3 regions of the Streptomyces sp. NPDC016309 genome follow, and region 3 is predicted to be linked to each of the others. Evidence: riboswitches for the same ligand, from Rfam matches in the RefSeq annotation. Region 3 holds a riboswitch; each other region holds the start of a gene.

Region 1 (7,106 bases), on a different contig from region 3:
GTGTCGGTGTTCCGCCCGGCCTGCCCGCCGGGCCCTGCCTGGACGTCAGACGGCGAGCGCCTGGGCGCGGCGCTTCACCTCCGTGCCGCGATTCTCGCTGAGCGCCTGCGCGGGCGTGCCCGGCAGGGTCGGGTCGGGAGTGAAGAGCCACTCCAGCATCTCTTCGTCGGTGAAGCCGTCGTCCTTCAGGAGGGTCAGGGTCCCGGCGAGACCCTTCACGACCTTGCCGTCCTTGATGAAGGCGGCAGGCACCTGGAGCGTCCGGTTCTCACCCCGGCGCACGGCGATCAGCTGGCCCTCCTTGACCAGCTGCCGCACGCGCGTCACCTCGACGTCGAGGAGTTCCGCGATGTCGGGCAGGTGGAGCCAGGCGGGGACGAGAGCATCGATCTTTGCGTCAATCTCGGTCACGGGACTAGCGTGCCATCCCGCGCTGACAGCCGGTAGCCGGGCTACGCCGGACCGGCCCGCGCTACCCCCGGGCGGCCGACTTCAGCGGGACGGCCGGGTCCGCGGCGAGCGCGGGGTCCAGCACGGTGCCCGCCTCGATGAGCTTGCGCCCCTGCGCCAGGTCCCGGGGCCGGCCGACGGCCAGCAGCGCCACCAGGGCGCCCTCGCGCAGCCACACCACCGACCAGGCGGCGCCGGCCGGGTCGCCCCGCCACACCATCGTGTCGGCGGTCCCGTGGTGGCCCGCGTACTGGACGAACCGCCCGAACTGCTCGGACCAGAAGTACGGCACCGGGTCGTACGGCCGCGGCGCGTCCCCGACGATGGCGGCGGCCACCGCGCGCGGGCCCTGGAGGGCGTTGTCCCAGTGGTGCACCACCAGCCGCTCGCCGTAGCGGGCGGACGGGAAGGAGGCGCAGTCGCCCACGGCGTACACGTCGGGAGCGGACGTCCGGAGGTGGTCGTCCGCGACGATCGCGCCCTCCGGGCCGAGGGCGACGCCGGAGCCGGCCAGCCAGCCGGTGGCGGGCCGGGCTCCGATGCCGACGACCACCGCCCCGGCGGGCAGCAGCCGGCCGTCCTCCAGGGCGACCTCGCCGGGTTCGACGTGCCCCACGCGCGCGTGCGTCAGGAGCGCGGCGCCGCTCTCCTCGTACCAGGCGGCCATCGGTGCGGCGACCTCGGCGGGCAGCGTCCCGGCGAGCGGCCGGTCGGCGGCCTCGACGACGGTGACCGCGCAGCCGGCCTCCCGGGCGGCCGTGGTGAACTCGGCGCCGATCCAGCCGGCGCCGACGACCACCACGTCGTGCTTCTCCGCCAGGACCGGACGCAGCCGCTCGGCGTCGTCCAGGGTGCGCAGCAGGTGGACCCCGCGCACGCCCTCGGCGCCGGGCAGGGCGAGGGGCACGGCGCCGGTGGCGATGACCAGGACGTCGTACGGGACGGGTCCGGAGGCGGTGTCGACCTCATGGGCGCCGGGGCGCAGGGCGGTCACCTCGACGCCCAGGCGCAGCCCGATGCCGAGCGCCTCGAAGTCCACGTCGAAAGCGGAGCCCTCCGCCGTGCCCAGGAGGACCGCCTTGGACAACGGGGGCCGGTCGTACGGCTGGTGCGGTTCGGCCCCGATCAGCTGCACGGGGCCGGTGAAGCCCTGCTCGCGCAGCGCCACGGCCGTCTGCACCCCCGCCATTCCGGCACCCACGACGACCACGCGCCGCTCTGCTCGCATCCGCTCGTTCACCCGCCCACCTTATGCATCTGACGATTCGTCAGGAAGGGAGCTCCTCCACCACACTGGTGCCGGCGCCCTCCTGGGACTCCCATGCCCAGGTCTCCTCCAGCCGAACGCGCCCGTCCGCCAGTTCCACGACCGTGGACAGGCAGTGCCCCGACGCCGTCCGCCCGTCGCGCTTCAGCTGGACGTACCGAAAGTCGAGACGATCTCCCGTCCGGGTTCCCACCAGGTGCCCGCGCACCACGTCACCGCCCGCGTACTCGGCCCAGACGCGGCCGTCCTCCTCGTGGTACGTGAACCGGGTCGCCGTGCCGACCTGACCGGGAGCCTGGTCCGCCACCGGTGAGAGGACGAGTCCGTCGAGCGACCGCGCCACGGTGAAGCTCCCTTACTGCGGGTTGCCGGCTGGGGTTAGTCTGGCCACCGTAGAGCACTCGCGGGAGCCCGGACGCACCGGGCTGAGAGGGAGGCTGGGACGGCCTCCGACCGTACGAACCTGATCCGGGTCATGCCGGCGAAGGGAGGGGCTGGACGCCCATGCATCCACGTACCACGGGTCCACGTACGACCTCGGACGTCCTCGTCGTCGGGGGCGGCATCATCGGCCTGGTCACGGCCTGGCGGACCGCGCAGCGGGGTCCGCGCGTCACCGTCGTCGACCCCGCGCCGGGCGGCGGGGCGGCGCAGGTCGCGGCCGGCATGCTCGCCGCGGTCACCGAACTGCACTACGGGGAGGAGACCCTCCTCGGGCTCAACCTGGAGTCGGCGCGCCGCTACCCGGACTTCGTCGCCGAGCTCCAGGAGGCGGCCGGCGGGACGGACGTGGGCTACCGCTCCTGCGGCACGCTCGCCGTCGCCCTGGACGCCGACGACCGCGCCCACCTGAAGGAACTGCACGCCTTGCAGCAGCGCTCGGGCCTGGACTCGGAGTGGCTGACAGGCCGCGAGTGCCGGCGCCTGGAGCCCATGCTGGCGCCCGGCGTGCGCGGCGGACTGCGGGTGGACGGCGACCACCAGGTGGACCCCCGGCGGCTGGCGGCCGCCCTGGTCGCCGCCTGCGAGCGGTCCGGGGTGGCGGTCCACCGCGCCCGGGCGGAGCGCCTCGTGGTGACCCGGGAGCGGGCGGCCGGCGTTCTCCTGGAGGACGGCACGGAACTGGCCGCCGGGCAGGTGGTGCTGGCGGCCGGGAGCCTGAGCGGCCGGTTCGGCGGCGTACCGGAGGAGGTGCTGCCGCCGGTACGGCCGGTCAAGGGGCAGGTGCTGCGGCTGTCCGTGCCCCGCGCCTACGCGCCCTTCCTGAGCCGCACGGTCCGTGCGGTCGTACGCGGCAGCCAGGTGTACCTGGTGCCGCGCGAGAACGGCGAACTGGTCGTCGGCGCCACCAGCGAGGAGCTCGGCTGGGACACCACGGTCACCGCGGGCGGGGTGTACGAGCTGCTGCGCGACGCCCACGAGCTGGTGCCCGGCATCACCGAGCTGCCCCTGACCGAGACCCGCGCGGGGCTGCGCCCCGGTTCTCCCGACAACGCGCCCCTGCTCGGCCCCACCGCCCTGCCCGGGCTGCATCTGGCGACCGGGCACTACCGCAACGGGGTGCTGCTGACCCCCGTCACCGGGGACGTGATGGCCGCCGCGCTGACCACCGGGGAGCTCCCGGAGGAGGCCCGGGCGTTCACCCCCGCGCGCTTCCGGTCCGCCTCCCCCGCCCCGTCCCCGTCCCTCTCTCCAGCAGGAGTGTCATGAACGTCTCCGTCAACGGCGAGGCCCGACGGCTCGCCGGCCCCACCACCCTCGACGCCCTGGTCGCCACCCTCACCTCGGCGCCCTCCGGGGTCGCGGCCGCCGTCAACGAGATGGTGGTCCCGCGCAGCCAGTGGACCGGGACGCTGCTCGGCGAGGGCGACCGGGTCGAGGTCCTCACCGCGGTCCAGGGGGGCTGAGCCATGGCCGACGACCGTCTGACCATCGCCGGGACCACGTTCGACTCCCGGCTGATCATGGGTACGGGCGGGGCGCCCAGCCTCGACGTGCTGGAACGCTCCCTGGCCGCCAGCGGCACGGAGCTGACCACCGTGGCCATGCGCCGCCTCGACCCGACCGTGCATGGCTCCGTGCTGTCGGTCCTCGGCCGCCTCGGGATCCGCGTCCTGCCCAACACGGCGGGCTGCTTCACCGCGGGCGAGGCCGTGCTCACGGCCCGCCTCGCGCGGGAGGCCCTCGGCACCGAGTGGATCAAGCTGGAGGTGGTCGCGGACGAGCGGACGCTGCTGCCCGACCCGGTCGAGTTGCTCGACGCCGCGGAGACGCTGGTCGACGACGGCTTCACCGTCCTGCCGTACACCAACGACGACCCCGTGCTCGCCCGCAAGCTGGAGGACGTCGGCTGCGCGGCCGTCATGCCGCTGGGCTCGCCCATCGGCTCGGGGCTGGGCATCCGCAACCCGCACAACTTCCAGCTCATCGTGGAGCACGCGCGCGTGCCGGTGATCCTGGACGCGGGGGCCGGTACGGCGTCCGACGCGGCGCTGGCGATGGAACTGGGCTGCGCGGCCGTGATGCTGGCGTCCGCCGTGACCCGTGCCCAGGAGCCGGTCCTGATGGCGGAGGCCATGCGGCACGCGGTGGAGGCGGGCCGGCTCGCGTATCGGGCGGGGCGGATCCCGCGCCGGCACTTCGCGGAGGCCTCCTCCCCGGTGGAGGGCCGCGCCGCCCTGGACCCGGAGCGGCCCGCGTTCTGACGGCCCCGCCCCGGCGCGGGGCCGTCACCGCGGGCGCCCGCTCCGGGGGGGGCGGGCGCCGGGGGCCGCCGGTGTCACAGCTCGGCTGCAGTCCAGGCCGGGGCGGGTACGGGGCGGCCGGGGTGTCGGTACGGGCTCGTAGACTCGGGCGGGTGGATACGACCCTGCACGACCCCCTCGTCGGCCAGCTGCTCGACGGCCGCTACCGGGTCGACGCGCGCATCGCCGTCGGTGGCATGGCCACCGTCTACCGGGCCCTGGACACCCGGCTCGACCGGGTGCTCGCCCTGAAGGTGATGCACCCCGCCCTCGCCACCGACGCGACGTTCGTGGAGCGGTTCATCCGCGAGGCCAAGTCCGTGGCACGGCTGTCGCACCCCAATGTGGTCGGGGTGTTCGACCAGGGCGCCGAAGGGGCGTACGTCTACCTGGCCATGGAGTACGTCGCCGGGTGCACCCTCCGCGACCTGCTGCGCGAGCGCGGGGCGCTCCAGCCCCGGGCGGCGCTCGACATCCTGGAGCCGGTGCTCGCCGCGCTGGGGGCCGCGCACCTGGCCGGGTTCGTCCACCGGGACATGAAGCCGGAGAACGTCCTGATAGGGGACGACGGCCGGGTCAAGGTCGCCGACTTCGGGCTCGTCCGGGCGGTCGGCGCGGCCACCAGCACCACCGGGTCCGTGCTGGGCACCGTGTCCTACCTGGCGCCCGAGCAGATCGAGCACGGCACCGCCGACACCCGCGCCGACGTGTACGCCTGCGGGGTCGTCCTCTACGAGATGCTGACCGGCGCCAAGCCGCACGCGGGCGACACACCCGCCCAGATCCTCTACCAGCACCTCAACGCGGACGTCCCGCCGCCCTCCGCCGCCGTCCCCGGCCTCGCGGCCGACCTGGACGACCTGGTGGCGAGCGCCACCGCCCGCAACCCCGACGTCCGCCCGCACGACGCGGTGGCGCTCCTGGCCCTGGCCCGCGAGGCGCGGGCGGCGCTCGGCGACGAGCAGCTCGACCTCGTACCGCCCCAGGCGGGCCCGGCCGCGGAGGGCGCCGAGCGCGCCGGCGGCGGCTCCGAGGACCCCACCAGCGTGATCGCCCGCCCCACGCCCGGCGACGACGACGGCGTCCGGCGCACCAGCCGGCTCACCATGCCGCCGCGGCCGGGCCCCGCGCCGGAGCCGGTTCCCCGGCGCGGCGTCCGGGGCACCGTCCTCGACACCCGCCGCGGACTGGTCGCCGCCCTCGTCGCCGTCCTGCTCGTCCTCGCCGTCGGCGGAGGCGTCTGGTACATCAACTCCGGCCAGTTCACCCGCGTCCCCACCCTGCTCGGCCAGAGCCAGGCCGAGGCGGAGAAGCGGCTCGCCGACGCCGGGCTGGAGGTCGAGGCCGTCGAGCGGGACTACAGCAGCGCCTACGAGCGGGGCACCGTGATGGCCGCCGACCCCGCCCCCGGCGAGCGCGTCCGGGGCAACGGCTCGGTGACCCTCACCGTCTCGCGCGGCCCGGAGATCGTGAAGGTCCCGAACCTCAAGGGGCTGCCGCTGGCCGAGGCCAAGCGGGAGCTGACCAGGGCGGGGCTCGCCCCGGGCAAGGTCACCCGGGCGTTCAGCGAGGAGTTCGAGCAGGGCAGCGTGATCCGCACCGACCCGAAGGCGGGCACCGGGCGCAACCCCGACTCCGCGGTCGCCCTGGTCGTCAGCAAGGGCGCCCCCGTCGACGTACCGGACGTCACGGGCGACACCGTCGGCGACGCCACCCGTACGCTGGAGGAGGCCGGGCTCACCGTGAAGGTCGCCGCGGCGCGCGTGCACTCCAGGCAGGAGGCGGGGAGCGTGGCCGCCCAGTCCCTCTCGGGCGGCAGCGAGGCCGCCAAGGGCGACACGGTCGTGCTCACCGTCTCCAAGGGCCCCCGCCTGGCCGACGTGCCCGACGTCACCGGCAAGAACGTCGACGACGCCACCCGGGAACTGGAGCGCGCCGGCTTCGAGGTGAAGGTCGAGAAGAGCTTCCCGTTCCTCGGCGACACCGTGGACAGCCAGTCCGTGGCCGGCGGCGACCGGGCGCCCGAGGGCAGCACCATCACCATCACGACCAAGGGAATCTAGAAACACATGATCGGCCAAGGCCCCGGCCCCGTCCGGCCGGAGGGCACCCGCAATCCGGTCGGCAGTCACGTCCCCGTGGCCGGCGGCCTCGCGAAGACCGGCCTCGGGTACGCGCGCGAGATCGGCGCGGAGGCGGTGCAGGTCTTCGTGGCCAATCCGCGCGGCTGGGCCACGCCCACCGGGAACCCGGCCCAGGACGAACTGTTCCGCGAGGAGTGCGCCCTCACCGGCATCCCCGCGTACGTCCACGCGCCCTACCTGATCAACTTCGGCTCCCACACCGAGGCGACCGTCGAGTTCTCCGTGGCGTCCCTGCGGCACTCGCTGCGGCGCGCCCGGGACATCGGCGCCCTCGGCGTGGTCGTCCACACCGGTTCGGCGACCGGCGGCCGCCCCCGGGAGGAGGCGCTGGCCCAGGTGCGGACGCACCTGCTGCCGCTGCTGGACGAGCTGACACACGACGACGACCCGTTCCTGCTGCTGGAGTCGACGGCCGGGCAGGGTGCCTCGCTCTGCTCCCGCACCTGGGACTTCGGCCCGTACTTCGAGGCGCTCGACGCCCACCCCATGCTGGGCGTCTGC
Region 2 (7,106 bases), on a different contig from region 3:
CCGCGCCGCCGACCCTGATCGGCTCCGTGCAGCGGGCGCTCAGGCTGCTGGAAGCCGTGGCCGGCCACGCCGCCGGTGCCCCCGCCAAACAACTGGCGCGGGAGACGGGCCTGCCGCTGCCCACCGCGTACCACCTGCTGCGCACCCTCACGCACGAGGGCTATCTGCGCCGGGAGGACGGGGTGTTCGTCCTCGGGGAGGCGGCGACCCGGCTGGCGAGCGGCGGAGCTCTGCAGAATCGTCGCAGCAAGATCGAGAATTCGCTGGCGCAGTGGCGCGACGCCATCGGCGTCCCGGTGTACTTCGCGCTCTACCGGGACGGCGAGATCGAGCTGGTCGCGGTCTCCGACACGCCCGCCGCGCCGGCCGTCGACGAGTGGGCCGACTTCCGCGAGACCGGCCACGCCCACGCCATCGGCCAGTGCCTGCTCGGCCAGCTGGACGAACCGGCCCGCAAGGACCACCTGGCCCGCCATCCCGTGCTGCCCATCACCCCGTACACCGTCCGTGACAGCCGGGCGATGCTGGACCGGCTGAGGTCCGCGCCGGGGGCGCAGCCGGTCATCGAGCGCCAGGAGTACGCCCTCGGCACGGTCTGTGCGGCCATCCCCATTTCGGCGGGTTCCACCGCCGCCACGATGGCCGTCTCCGTACCCTCCCACCAGGAGAAACGCCTGCTGCCCGCAGTCGACCGGCTGCGCGGGGAGGTGGGGAAGCTCTTCAGCTCGCTTGCTTTCTCTATCAGTATCTGAAAACTCACTCCTTGTGGTCCTGTAATGCTTACAGGACGATTACGTCAAGAGGCCGGCACGGATCATTCCCGGCCGTTTTTCCAGCCGCATTCCTCACCGATCTTCATCAGCTGTTGTTCACCACTGCTTCATCCATTGCGGGGTACATGATGCGCGAGTCGGTTCAGGCCGAAGTCCTGATGAGCTTCGTCGTCTCCGAGGAGCTCTCCTTCAGGATTCCGGTCGAGCTGGGGTACGAGACAAGGGATCCGTTCGCGGTCCGGATGACGTTCCACCTGCCCGGCGACGCGCCTGTGACCTGGGCGTTCGGCAGGGAGCTGCTGCTGGACGGCATCAACGGGCCGAGCGGTGAAGGCGATGTGCACATCAGACCGACCGGACCGGAGGACCTGTCCGACGTCAGCATCCGGCTTCAGGTCGGCGGCGACCGGGCGCTGTTCCGGTCCAGCGCCCCACCCCTGGTGGCCTTCCTCGACCGGACGGACAAGCTGGTGCCGCTGGGACAGGAACGCACGCTCGGTGACTTCGAGGACCACCTGGAGGAGGCCCTCGGCCGGATCCTCGCCGAGGAGAACGCCGGCTGATCGCCGCTGACCGCGACCGCCTCCACCGGCCGGCCCGCCGGCCGACCGGCCTGCCGGACTACCGCTTGCGCCGCCGGCCCCGGCCCCCACCGCGGGGCGCCGGCGCCGTCCCGGCGGCCGGCCGGTCGGCCGAGACGACCATGGCGGCCAGCGCGGTGGTGACCGGTACGGAGGCCACCAGACCGATCGAACCCACCAGAGTCCGCACGATTTCCACGGCGACCAGTTCGCTGTTGGCGACCGTCCCCACGCTGCTCTGGGCGATCGAGAAGAGCAGCAACAGGGGCAGCGCCGCCCCCGCGTACGCGAGCACCAGAGTGTTCACCACCGAGGCGATGTGGTCGCGGCCGATACGGATGGCGGCCCGGTACAGGGCGCGCGGCCCCATGCCCGGGTCCGCCTGGTGCAGTTCCCACACCGCCGACGTCTGGGTCACCGTCACGTCGTCGAGCACACCGAGCGAACCGATGATGACCCCGGCCAGCAGCAGCCCGGACATGTCGATGTCCGGGTAGAGGCCGTGGATCAGGCCCGTGTTGTCGTCGGTGTTCCCGGTCAGCGACGCCCAGTCGATGAACAGCGATCCCAGCAGACCGATCAGCAGCAGGGAGATCAGCGTTCCCAGCACCGCCACCGAGGTACGCGCGGTCAGGCCGTGACAGCTGTAGAGCGCGATCAGCATGATGGCGCTCGACCCGATCACCGCCACGACCAGCGGGTTGGAGCCCTGGAGGATGGCGGGCAGGATGAACATCGTGAGCACGGCGAAGCTCACCGCCAGGGCCACCAGCGCCATCACCCCGCGCATCCGGCCCACGACCACCACCACCAGCGCGAAGATGCCGGCCAGCAGCAGCATCGGCAGCTTGCGGTCCACATCGGTCACCGAATACTGCAGGTCGCGCGGGGCGTCGGGGGCGTAGGCCACCACCACGCCCTGTCCCTGCTCGAGTTGGCGCGAGGCGTCGGGCTGCACGACCTCGACGAACCGACGGCCCTTGTCCTTACCGGTGGTGACCTCGATGGTCGCCTTGGCGCACTGCCCCTGCTGGGAGTTGACCGCCTCACGCCCCTCGGGCGTGGTGGTGTCGCCGGTCGGCGGGACCTGCGCGGCGTTCACGTCCTTGCAGTCCACCCGGTCGACCCGGACCACCGTGCCCTGCTCGGTCTGCCGGTCGAAGCCGACACCCGTCCGCTCGTGCTCCGGGGCTCCGCCGGGCCACAGCACCGCGAGGCCCACCAGCACCGCCGTCGCGAAGGGGATGAGCACTGCCGCGATGACCTTGCGCAGGTGTAGCGAGACGGGCGCGGCGGGCCCGTGGGCGTGCGCGTGGCTGTGGGTATGCCCATGTGCCTGTCCGGTCGGTTCGGGGGACTGCTGCGAGGAAGTCACCGACCGATCATCGCAAGAACGACGGGGGCCCTCTGTTCAGCGTGGCCGGGAGGGCGCTAGCGTGGTGGCACCTTTGCACACGCGGGAGCTCGGAGCACCGGGCTGAGAGGGCGCTGACCTCCGTACGAGGAGTACGGGAACCGCTGCGTCGACCGCCGAACCTGTTACCGGGTAATGCCGGCGTAGGGAGTAGGTCACGATGACCGTTCAGGACGCACGCACGCCTGCCTCGAACCAGAACGACGAGGCTGGGAAGTCCATCGGCTGGCACAAGGGGTACATCGAGGGCAGCCGCCCCGACCTCCGGGTGCCGGTCCGCAAGGTGCACCTCACCAACGGCAAGGACGTCACGCTGTACGACACGTCCGGGCCGTACACCGATCCGAACGTCGAGACCGACGTCCGCCGCGGTCTGCCGCCGCTGCGCGAGAACTGGATCATCGGCCGCGGGGACACAGAGGAGTACGCCGGCCGGCCCGTCCGTCCCGAGGACGACGGGATCAAGCACACCGCGCCGCGCGGCGGGCTGCGCAACCTCGACGCCGTCTTCCCGGGCCGTCCGCGCCAGCCCCGCAGGGGCCGTGACGGCCAGGCGGTGACGCAGCTCGCGTACGCCCGCAGGGGCGAGATCACACCGGAGATGGAGTACGTCGCCCTGCGCGAGAACGTCTCCCCCGAGGTTGTCCGCGAGGAGATCGCGGCCGGGCGCGCGGTGCTGCCGGCCAACGTCAACCACCCGGAGATCGAGCCGATGATCATCGGCAAGCGGTTCCTGGTGAAGGTCAACGCCAACATCGGCAACTCGGCGGTCACCTCCTCCATCGAGGAGGAGGTGGAGAAGATGACCTGGGCCACCCGCTGGGGTGCCGACACGGTCATGGACCTCTCCACCGGCCGCAACATCCACACCACCCGCGAGTGGGTGCTGCGCAACTCGCCCGTGCCGATCGGCACCGTGCCGCTCTACCAGGCCCTGGAGAAGGTCGACGGCAAGGCCGAGGAGCTGACCTGGGAGATCTACAAGGACACGGTCATCGAGCAGGCCGAGCAGGGCGTCGACTACATGACCGTCCACGCCGGTGTGCTCCTGCGGTACGTGCCGCTGACCGCGCGCCGCAAGACCGGCATCGTCTCCCGCGGCGGCTCGATCATGGCCGCGTGGTGCCTGGCGCACCACAAGGAGTCGTTCCTGTACGAGAACTTCGAGGAGCTCTGCGAGATCCTCGCCGCCTACGACGTGACGTACTCGCTCGGCGACGGCCTGCGGCCCGGCTCGATCGCGGACGCCAACGACGAGGCGCAGTTCGCGGAGCTGCGCACGCTCGGCGAGCTGAACCGGATCGCCAAGCGGCACAACGTGCAGACGATGATCGAGGGCCCGGGACACGTCCCGATGCACAAGATCAAGGAGAACATCGACCTCCAGCAGGAGATCTGCGAGGAGGCGCCCTTCTACACGCTGGGCCCGCTGACCACCGATGTGGCGCCCGCCTACGACCACATCACCTCCGGCATCGGTGCGGCGATGATCGCCTGGTGGGGCACGGCGATGCTCTGCTACGTCACGCCCAAGGAGCACCTGGGCCTCCCCAACCGGGACGATGTGAAGACCGGCGTCATCACCTACAAGATCGCGGCTCACGCGGCGGACCTCGCCAAGGGGCACCCCGGAGCCCAGGAGTGGGACGACGCCCTGTCGGACGCCCGGTTCGAGTTCCGGTGGGAGGACCAGTTCAACCTGGCCCTCGACCCGGACACCGCCCGGGAGTTCCACGACGAGACGCTGCCGGCCGAACCGGCCAAGACCGCGCACTTCTGCTCCATGTGCGGACCGAAGTTCTGCTCGATGAAGATCTCGCAGGACATCCGCCGGGAGCACGGCGGCGACCTCAAGGAGCAGGAGATCGAGGCCGGAATGGCGGAGAAGTCCGCGGAGTTCGCCGCGGCCGGTAACCGCGTCTACCTGCCGCTGGCGGACTGACGACCGCCGGTGCCCCGGCACGTCCCGGTGGAGCGCCGGCCTGTTTCACGTGAAACGTCAGTTCGTTTCACGTGAAACAGGCGCCGGCGACCTCAGTCCGGCCGGCGACCTCAGTCCGGCTGGTGCTCCGGACCGCCGAAGTCCGGGCTGCTGAAGTCGGGGCTGGTGAAGGTGGGACGAGCGCCTCCGCCACCTTCGCTGGGACTGGAGAAGTCCGGCCCGCTGTAGCCCACCTTCGGAATCCGGTCGACATGGCGCGGGGGCACTTCCGACAGCGGATCGGCGCTGGGATCGGCCAGGGCGTTCCGCAGGAACGGCAGGATGCCCCGTTCGAGCAGCGCGTGCCGCCAGGCCTCTCTGGCACGGCCGACCTCGTCGGGCAGCTCCCCTTCCGGGTCCCGCGCCGGTACCTGGGTGGAGCTGTTGCGCAGTGCCGTGATCAGCAGACCGATCGCGGCCGCCAGGATGCCGGCGGCCGTCACCGCCCCGAAGAACCAGCCCGCGGTGAGCAGTGAATCGGCGAAGGCGGGTGCCGGGTCCAGCATCTTCAGGACGTAACCCACCAGCAGGAAGATGATCGCGGCGGTACCGGCCAGAACCGGTGCCAGCACGGTGACGATGACGCCGACCCCGGCGCCCGGACCTCCATCGGCCTCGTCGCCCGCCGAGGCCAGGACGGAGCCGAGGGCGGAGACCCCGCCGGGCGTGCGCGCGTCCTCGCGCACCTTGACGAAGTGGTCGTACTCCGCGGCGGCGGCCGCGGATATCAGCGCGGTGGCGTTCAGGGCCAGGGTGCGCAGTTGCTCGGTGTTGAGCCGCTGCCCGATCCCGGACAGATCCGGTCGGTCGTGCGCGGTGCGCAGCGCGTCGTCGAGGATGCGCTCGTATTCGGCGCGGTCCTCGGACAGCAGGTGCGGAGCGCTTTTCATGTGCATCCCCCGATGCTCCGTGAGCCCTGTTTGCCCGCGTAGAACGGGCGCCCGGGCAGAAACGGAGGAGAGCCTGCTACGGAAATACCGATGGTAGAGCCGTTACGGCGGGGGGTGACAGAGGATTTCCGGAAATCGCCTGGCCCGGTTGCGCTGCGTGATGTCTCAGTCGGGCAGCGGGAGTTGGACGACCAGTAGCTTTCCGGCCATGGTCACACCGCCGTCCATGGCGATCGCGAGCCCGTCCGCGTACACGTGCGGTCCCTCGACCGTCGGGCCGGAACCGTCCTCGCCGTCCTCGGAGCCCACTTCGCCCAGCAGATACGGAATGGGGCTGTGACCGTGGACGACGCGCCGGCCGCCGTAGGCCGCCAGCAGCTCCTGCACGGCCGTGGGGCCGCCCTCGTCGCGGAAGGCGAAGCGCTTGGTCATCTTGCGGAACAGGTCCCAGCACTCGTCCGCGTCGTTGCGGGTGAGGATCTCGTGGACGGTGTCGTTGACGTCCTCGATGGTCGATCCGTACTCCAGGTACGCGGTGGTGTCGGAGTGCAGCAGCAGATGGCCGTCCTCCTCCACCACGGCGTCGAGCCGGGACATCCACTGGAGGTGGACGTCCTGGAGCCGGTCCATGTCGCTCTTCTGGCCGCCGTTGAGCAGCCAGGCCGCCTGGAAGGTGGCGGTGCCCGCACCGGAGTTGACGGGGGTGTCCGCGAAGCGCTTGGCGCCGATCAGCAGCAGCTCGTGGTTGCCCATCAGGGCCTTGCAGTAGCCGCCGGCCGCGGCGGCCTCCGCGGAGAGCCGCATCACGAGGTCGATGACGCCGATGCCGTCGGGGCCGCGGTCGGTGAAGTCGCCCAGGAACCAGAGCCGGGCGTTGCCCGCGGACCAGTGCCCCTCCGTGTCGATGAGGCCCTGGTGGTGCAGGGCGGCGAGGAGCTCGTCGAGGTAGCCGTGGACGTCGCCCACCACGAACAGCGGACCGGGGCCGTTGTCGGCGGCGGGCGCCGGAGCCGCGGCCGGGACCGCCTCGGGGGCGACGGACACCTGCACGGTGTCGCCGCGGTTGATCACCGGAAGGTCGCGCTCGGTGGGCGTGTAGCCCTCCGGCAGCTCAACCTCGGGAAACCCGTTGCCCATGTGAGCGGCATGACCCTGCACGGGCACCTGGGCATACGGCGGTACGCGGAAGTCGCGCAACGTCGCCGTCCGCACCACGGGTCCCTGACCGGCCCCCTGAGTCATCGACCCCTCCACCACCGTCGCGACGCCCTACACCTGCCGGACCGGCCTGGTCGGGGCGGTCCGCGGTGTCGTCCGCCCATCATAGGAATGAGCCTTGTGCTCTGTGACGCACCAGGGGTGGTGAATCCGGGTGCACCGCGAGTTCACCGGTCGATTCACCCCTGATTGGGCAGGTTTGCCCACGGCTTTGACCGGAGACAGCCGGTGGCGGCCCCCGGTGGCCGC
Region 3 (7,106 bases):
AAGTCCGTCCAGAAGGTCCTGGACGAGGCCGGTGTCACCCTGAAGCGCTTCACGCGCATCAAGGTCGGCATCTGAGCCGGTACGCGCTCGACGCGGGAGCCCGCTAGGGTTTTCCCAGTGGACGGTCGGTCGCGTGAGCGCCGGCGGCCACAGATCTGACGAGGAGGCCATTGCCGTAGGGACCACAACACCCACCGGCAATGGCCTTCTTCGTATGTGCACGAGGAGATCTCCATGAACCAGGGCGCCGCAAAGGGCGACGACAACACCGGTAAAAAGGTCGGCCGCTTCATGCTGAAGCTGTCCGGCGAGGCGTTCGCAGGCGGTGGTGGCCTCGGCGTCGATCCCGACGTCGTACACGCCATCGCACGCGAGATCGCCGCGGTCGTCCGCGACGGCGCGGAGATCGCGATCGTGATCGGCGGCGGCAACTTCTTCCGCGGCGCGGAGCTGCAGGTACGCGGCATGGACCGGGCCCGCTCCGACTACATGGGCATGCTCGGCACGGTCATGAACTGCCTCGCCCTCCAGGACTTCCTGGAGAAGGAGGGCATCGACTCCCGGGTGCAGACCGCCATCACCATGGGCCAGGTCGCGGAGCCGTACATCCCGCTGCGGGCCGTGCGCCACCTGGAGAAGGGCCGCGTCGTGATCTTCGGCGCGGGCATGGGCATGCCCTACTTCTCCACCGACACCACCGCCGCCCAGCGTGCCCTGGAGATCGACGCGGAAGCGCTCCTCATGGGCAAGAACGGGGTGGACGGGGTCTACGACTCCGACCCCAAGGCCAACCCGGACGCGGTGAAGTTCGACGCGCTGGAGTACGGCGAGGTGCTCTCCCGCGACCTCAAGGTCGCCGACGCCACCGCCATCACCCTCTGCCGCGACAACAACCTCCCGATCCTCGTCTTCGAGCTGCTCGCGGCGGGCAATATCGCGCGGGCCGTGAAGGGTGAGAAGATCGGCACTCTCGTGAGCGACCAGGGCACCAGGACCTGATCCCGGGTCCCCCGGACAACCCCGGGGCGCCCCGCGAGGGGATGGACAAAGCCCTGCCGGTCGGACACCGTGCAGGGAACAGACGCGACGCAGGTTCCGCAGCCCTTTGTACGCCGGGCCTACTCATAGACACGCAGGAGCAAGTGGTGATCGAAGAGACCCTCCTCGAAGCAGAGGAGAAGATGGAGAAGGCCGTCCTGGTCGCCAAGGAGGACTTCGCCGCGATCCGTACCGGGCGCGCGCACCCGGCCATGTTCAACAAGATCGTGGCCGACTACTACGGTGCCACCACGCCGATCAACCAGCTGGCGTCGTTCTCCGTGCCGGAGCCCCGCATGGCCGTGGTGACCCCGTTCGACAAGAGCGCCCTGCGCAACATCGAGCAGGCCATCCGTGACTCGGACCTCGGCGTCAACCCGAGCAACGACGGCAACATCATCCGTGTGGTGTTCCCCGAGCTGACCGAGGAGCGCCGCCGCGAGTACATCAAGGTCGCCAAGGGCAAGGCCGAGGACGCCAAGATCTCGATCCGCTCGGTCCGCCGCAAGTCCAAGGAGACGATCGACAAGTTCGTCAAGGACGGCGAGGTCGGCGAGGACGAGGGCCGCCGCGCGGAGAAGGAGCTCGACGACACCACCGCGAAGTACGTCGCGCAGGTGGACGAGCTGCTCAAGCACAAGGAAGCCGAGCTGCTCGAGGTCTGATGAACGACTCTTCCTGGGGGGCCCCGCCGGCAGGCGGTCCATGGGGTCCGCCCGACCAGGGGTACCACCCGGGGTTCGCTCCGGCAGCCCCGGCGGGTCCCGCCCACGACGGGCATGAGGCACAGCAGACTCGGCCCATGCCCATCGTGCCCGACGTTCCCGCCGGTGGAGACACCGGCGGAGACCAGGACGACCGCGACCGGGGGACCGCTCCGCTGAGCGGTCCCCCGTTCCGCGACGAGATGCCGCAGCCACAGCCGCAGCCGCCGCACCACCGGCCGCGGCGCCGGCAGCCGGAGAACCCGCAGGAGCCCATGCCCATCCCGCCGTCGGGAGCGCCCCGGCCTCCGGAGCAGCCCGACCCGCAGCCCGGCCGGCACTCCGGCCGGCACTCCGGTTCGCCGTCCGGTGAGCAGCCCGGCTCGCCGTCCGGTCCGCAGAAGAAGCGGGCCGGCCGCGACCTGCGGGCCGCCATAGGGGTCGGCGTCGGTCTCGGTGCGGTGATCGTCGCGTCGCTGTTCATCTGGAAGGCCGTGTTCGTCGGCGTGATAGCCGTCGCCGTCGTGGTCGGGCTGTGGGAGCTGACCTCCCGCCTCCAGGAGCGCAAGGCCATCAAGGCCCCGCTGGTGCCGCTCGCCGTCGGCGGTGCGGCCATGGTGGTGGCCGGGTACGTGCGCGGCGCCGAGGGCGCCTGGGTCGCCATGGCGCTCACCGCGCTCGCGGTGCTCGTCTGGCGGATGACCGAACCGCCCGAGGGCTATCTGAAGGACGTCACGGCCGGCGTCTTCGCCGCGTTCTACGTGCCGTTCCTGGCGACGTTCGTGGCGATGATGCTCACCGCCGACGACGGTCCGTGGCGGGTGCTCACCTTCCTGCTGCTCACCGTGGTCAGCGACACCGGGGCGTACGCCGTCGGCTGGCGCTTCGGCAAGCACAAGCTCGCTCCCCGCATCAGTCCCGGCAAGACCCGGGAGGGTCTGCTCGGCGCGGTGGCGTTCGCCATGGCGGCGGGCGCGCTGTGCATGGAGTTCGCCATCGACGGCGGCGCCTGGTGGCAGGGCCTGCTGCTGGGCCTGGCCGTCGCGGCCAGCGCCACCCTGGGCGACCTCGGCGAGTCCATGATCAAGCGGGACCTGGGGATCAAGGACATGGGCACGCTCCTGCCCGGTCACGGGGGCATCATGGACCGGCTGGACTCGCTCCTGCCGACCGCGCCCGTGGTGTGGCTGCTCATGGTGATCTTCGTGGGAACAGGCTGAACCGAGGTCCGGTTACCCTGGAAGGGCTCGTCGCACGGTCGCGGCGGGCCCTTTCGGCCCCGCGGCCCGCGCGGGGATCATCCGGTGAGGTCTCCCGGCTCACGTACCGCGGCCTCGTCCCCACTGAGGAGTACCAGGTCATGCCACGCCCCGCACCGGGAGAGCTCACCTTCGTCGCCCCGCGCGGAGCCAAGAAGCCGCCGCGGCACCTCGCCGACCTGACGCCCGCCGAGCGCAAGGAGGCCGTCGCCGCGATCGGCGAGAAGCCCTTCCGCGCCAAGCAGCTCTCCCAGCACTACTTCGCGCGGTACGCGCACGACCCCGCCGAGTGGACGGACATCCCCGCCGCCTCGCGGGAGAAGCTGGCCGCGGAGCTGCTGCCGGACCTGATGTCGGTCGTGCGGCACATCTCGTGCGACGACGACACCACCCGGAAGACCCTGTGGCGACTGCACGACGGCACGCTCGTCGAGTCCGTCCTCATGCGGTACCCCGACCGCGTCACGATGTGCATCTCCTCCCAGGCCGGCTGCGGCATGAACTGCCCGTTCTGCGCCACCGGCCAGGCGGGGCTCGACCGGAACCTGTCGACCGCCGAGATCGTGCACCAGATCGTCGACGGCATGCGCGCCCTGCGCGACGGCGAGGTGCCCGGCGGGCCCGCGCGGCTGTCCAACATCGTCTTCATGGGCATGGGCGAGCCGCTCGCCAACTACAAGCGGGTCGTCGGGGCCATCCGGCGGCTGACCGACCCCGAGCCCGACGGGCTCGGACTGTCGCAGCGCGGCATCACCGTCTCCACCGTCGGCCTCGTCCCGGCGATGCTCCGGTTCGCCGACGAGGGCTTCAAGTGCCGCCTCGCCGTCTCGCTGCACGCCCCCGACGACGAGCTGCGCGACACCCTCGTGCCCGTCAACACCCGCTGGAAGGTCCGGGAGGTGCTGGACGCGGCCTGGGAGTACGCGGAGAAGTCCGGCCGCCGCGTCTCCATCGAGTACGCCCTCATCCGGGACATCAACGACCAGGCCTGGCGGGGCGACCTCCTGGGCCGGCTGCTCAAGGGCAAGCGCGTCCACGTCAACCTGATCCCGCTCAACCCGACCCCCGGCTCCAAGTGGACCGCGTCCCGCCCCGAGGACGAGAAGGCGTTCGTCGAGGCCATCGCCTCCCACGGCGTACCGGTCACCGTCCGTGACACCCGCGGGCAGGAGATCGACGGTGCCTGTGGACAGCTCGCGGCCGCCGAGCGGTGAGCTTGTAGTCTGGCCTCGAACACATCTGCATATTCCGACAGGGGAGCGCCACAGCGCTGAGAGTGCGGCAACCGTCCAGGCCGCAGACCCTCTGAACCTCGCCCAGGTCATTCTGGGTAGGAAGTTCGGTCGTTACTCGAGCTGTTGCGCCCTGCCCACCGCCGATGGCGGTGGGCAGGGCCGCGTCTCTTCCTGGTCACCCCCAGGAGGAATCTCAGTGAGCACCACCAAGAAGATCGCGGTCGGCGCCCTCGCCGCCGCGCTGGGCGCCACCGCGCTCACCGCCTGCGGCGGCGAGTCCGGCAAGGACGCCGCCGACGGCGGGACGACGTCGAAGACCGTGACGCTCGTCAGCCACGACTCCTTCAACGCCTCCCCGGCCGTCCTGAAGGAGTTCACCCGCCAGACCGGCTACACCGTCAAGGTCCTCAAGAGCGGCGACGCGGGCGAGGCCGTCAACAAGGCGATCCTCACCAAGGGCGCCCCCCAGGGCGACGTCTTCTTCGGCGTCGACAACACCCTGCTGTCCCGCGCGCTCGACAGCGGCCTCTTCGACCCGTACGAGGCCAAGGGCCTGGACCGGGTCCCCGACGCCGTCCAGCTCGACAAGGACAAGCACCGGGTCACGCCCGTCGACACCGGTGACATCTGCGTCAACTACGACAAGAAGTACTTCGCGGACAAGAAGCTGGCGCCGCCGCAGACCTTCGACGACCTCGCCAAGCCCGCGTACAAGGACCTCCTCGTCGTCGAGAACCCCGAGCGCTCCTCACCCGGCCTGGGCTTCCTGCTCGGCACGGCCGCCGCGTACGGGGACGACGGCTGGCAGGACTACTGGAAGAAGCTCAAGGCCAACGGCGTGAAGGTCGTCGACAGCTGGGAGCTCGCCTACAACCAGGAGTTCTCCGGCTCGGCCGGCGGCAAGAAGGCCAAGGGCGACCGGCCGCTCGTGGTGTCGTACGCCTCCAGCCCGCCCGTCGAGGTGCTCTACTCCGAGCCGCAGCCGGCCGAGGCGCCGACCGGCGTCTCCACCGGTACGTGCTTCCGGCAGACCGAGTTCGCGGGTCTGCTGAACGGCGCCGGCAACCCCGACGGCGGCAAGGCCCTGATCGACTTCCTGATCGGCAAGCGGTTCCAGGAGGACATGCCGCTCCAGATGTTCGTGAACCCGGTGGCCAAGGACGCCGTGCTCCCGGCACTGTTCACCAAGCACGGGGTGAAGGTGGCCGACGCCCGGACCGTCGCCCCCGAGAAGATCGCCCAGAAGCGCGACGGGTGGATCCAGTCGTGGTCCTCGCTCGTCCTGAAGTAACCACCCGCACGGGCGGTGCGCTGCGGGCGGGGCTCATGGTCCTGCCCGTGGCGTTCTTCGCCGTCTTCTTCGCCTACCCCGTCGTCGCCATCGTCGGGCGCGGGCTGAGGACGGAGGACGGCGTCTGGCAGCTCGGGCGGCTCGGCGACGTGCTGGGCCGTCCGGACATCCTCGACGTGCTCTGGTTCACCACCTGGCAGGCACTCGCCTCCACCGCGCTCACCCTGCTGATTGCCCTGCCCGGGGCGTACGTCCTCGCCCGCTTCGACTTTCCCGGCAGGGGGCTCGTGCGGGCGGTCGTCACCGTGCCGTTCGTGCTGCCGACCGTCGTCGTCGGCACCGCCTTCCTCGCGCTCCTCGGCCGGGGCGGGCTTCTCGACGAGCTGTGGGGCGTCCGGCTCGACACGACCGTGTGGGCAATCCTCCTCGCCCACGTCTTCTTCAACTACGCGGTCGTCGTCCGGACGGTCGGCGGCCTGTGGGCGCAGCTCGACCCGCGCCAGGAGGAGGCCGCGCGGGTGCTGGGCGCCTCGCGCTTCGGCGCCTGGCGGCGGGTGACGCTGCCCGCGCTCGGGCCCGCGGTGGCCGCCGCCGCGCTGATGGTCTTCCTCTTCACGTACACCTCCTTCGGCATCGTGCAGATCCTCGGCGGGCCCGCGTACCGCACGCTGGAGGCGGAGATCTACCGGCAGACCGCCCAGCTACTGGACCTGCCGACGGCCTCGGTGCTCACGCTGGTGCAGTTCGCCGCCGTCGGCGCCGTCCTCGCCGTCCACGCCCGGACGGTACGGAGGCGGGAGAGCGCGCTGAGGCTGGTGGACGCCGGCCTGACCGCCCGGCGGCCGCGCGGTGCCGGCCAGTGGGCCCTGCTCGGCAGCGTGCTCCTCACCGTGGCGCTGCTGCTCGTGCTGCCGCTCGGGGTGCTCGTCCAGCGCTCCTTCGCCGGCGGGCTCGGCTACTACCGGGCGCTCCAGGACGCGGACGCCGGCGGCGGCACGTTCCTCGTCCCGCCGGTCGAGGCCATCGGCAACTCCCTGGAGTACGCCCTGGCCGCGACCACGATCGCGCTCCTGGTCGGCGGGCTCGCCGCCGCCGCGCTCACCCGGCGCCCGGGACGGCTGGTGCGCGGCTTCGACGCGCTGCTGATGCTGCCCCTCGGGGTGTCCGCCGTGACCGTCGGCTTCGGGTTCCTGATCACCCTGGACGAACCGCCGCTCGACCTGCGCTCCTCGTGGATCCTGGTGCCGCTCGCCCAGGCCCTGGTCGGCGTCCCCTTCGTGGTCCGGACCATGCTGCCGGTGCTGCGCGCGGTGGACGCGCGGCTGCGCGAGGCGGCGGCGGTCCTCGGCGCCTCGCCGTGGCGGGTGTGGCGCGAGGTGGACCTGCCGCTGGTGCGCAGGGCGCTGCTGGTGGCGGCGGGCTTCGCGTTCGCCGTCTCCTTGGGGGAGTTCGGGGCCACCGTGTTCATCGCCCGGCCGGACAACCCGACCCTCCCGGTCGCGGTGGCCCGCCTGCTGGGGCGGCCCGGCGACCTCAACTACGGCCAGGCCATGGCCCTTTCGACGATCCTGATGGTGGT

What was found. Region 3 has a riboswitch for thiamine pyrophosphate ahead of ACF068_RS28040 (thiamine ABC transporter substrate binding subunit). Riboswitches for the same ligand answer to the same signal wherever they lie in the genome.
Region 1: linked by a shared signal. The riboswitch ahead of thiO (glycine oxidase ThiO) and the one ahead of ACF068_RS28040 (thiamine ABC transporter substrate binding subunit) in region 3 are both predicted to bind thiamine pyrophosphate.
Region 2: linked by a shared signal. The riboswitch ahead of thiC (phosphomethylpyrimidine synthase ThiC) and the one ahead of ACF068_RS28040 (thiamine ABC transporter substrate binding subunit) in region 3 are both predicted to bind thiamine pyrophosphate.

What each region holds. Positions count from the first base shown of each region.
Region 1 covers NZ_JBIBSG010000009.1:91,054-98,159, reverse strand. Annotated here, with positions in the region: gene ACF068_RS22985 (Rv2175c family DNA-binding protein) at 46-411, opposite strand; gene ACF068_RS22980 (NAD(P)/FAD-dependent oxidoreductase) at 473-1,678, opposite strand; gene ACF068_RS22975 (hypothetical protein) at 1,719-2,060, opposite strand; TPP riboswitch at 2,111-2,224, shown strand; gene thiO (glycine oxidase ThiO) at 2,222-3,427, shown strand; gene thiS (sulfur carrier protein ThiS) at 3,424-3,624, shown strand; gene ACF068_RS22960 (thiazole synthase) at 3,628-4,422, shown strand; gene pknB (Stk1 family PASTA domain-containing Ser/Thr kinase) at 4,575-6,524, shown strand; gene ACF068_RS22950 (deoxyribonuclease IV) at 6,531-7,106, shown strand, end outside.
Region 2 covers NZ_JBIBSG010000011.1:85,955-93,060, forward strand. Annotated here, with positions in the region: gene ACF068_RS26220 (IclR family transcriptional regulator) at 27-752, shown strand; gene ACF068_RS26225 (SsgA family sporulation/cell division regulator) at 902-1,336, shown strand; gene ACF068_RS26230 (YibE/F family protein) at 1,395-2,729, opposite strand; TPP riboswitch at 2,801-2,935, shown strand; gene thiC (phosphomethylpyrimidine synthase ThiC) at 2,929-4,710, shown strand; gene ACF068_RS26240 (hypothetical protein) at 4,821-5,645, opposite strand; gene ACF068_RS26245 (metallophosphoesterase) at 5,805-6,896, opposite strand.
Region 3 covers NZ_JBIBSG010000013.1:75,510-82,615, forward strand. Annotated here, with positions in the region: gene tsf (translation elongation factor Ts) at 1-75, shown strand, start outside; gene pyrH (UMP kinase) at 235-999, shown strand; gene frr (ribosome recycling factor) at 1,146-1,703, shown strand; gene ACF068_RS28030 (phosphatidate cytidylyltransferase) at 1,703-2,962, shown strand; gene rlmN (23S rRNA (adenine(2503)-C(2))-methyltransferase RlmN) at 3,103-4,215, shown strand; TPP riboswitch at 4,245-4,356, shown strand; gene ACF068_RS28040 (thiamine ABC transporter substrate binding subunit) at 4,433-5,527, shown strand; gene ACF068_RS28045 (ABC transporter permease) at 5,563-7,106, shown strand, end outside.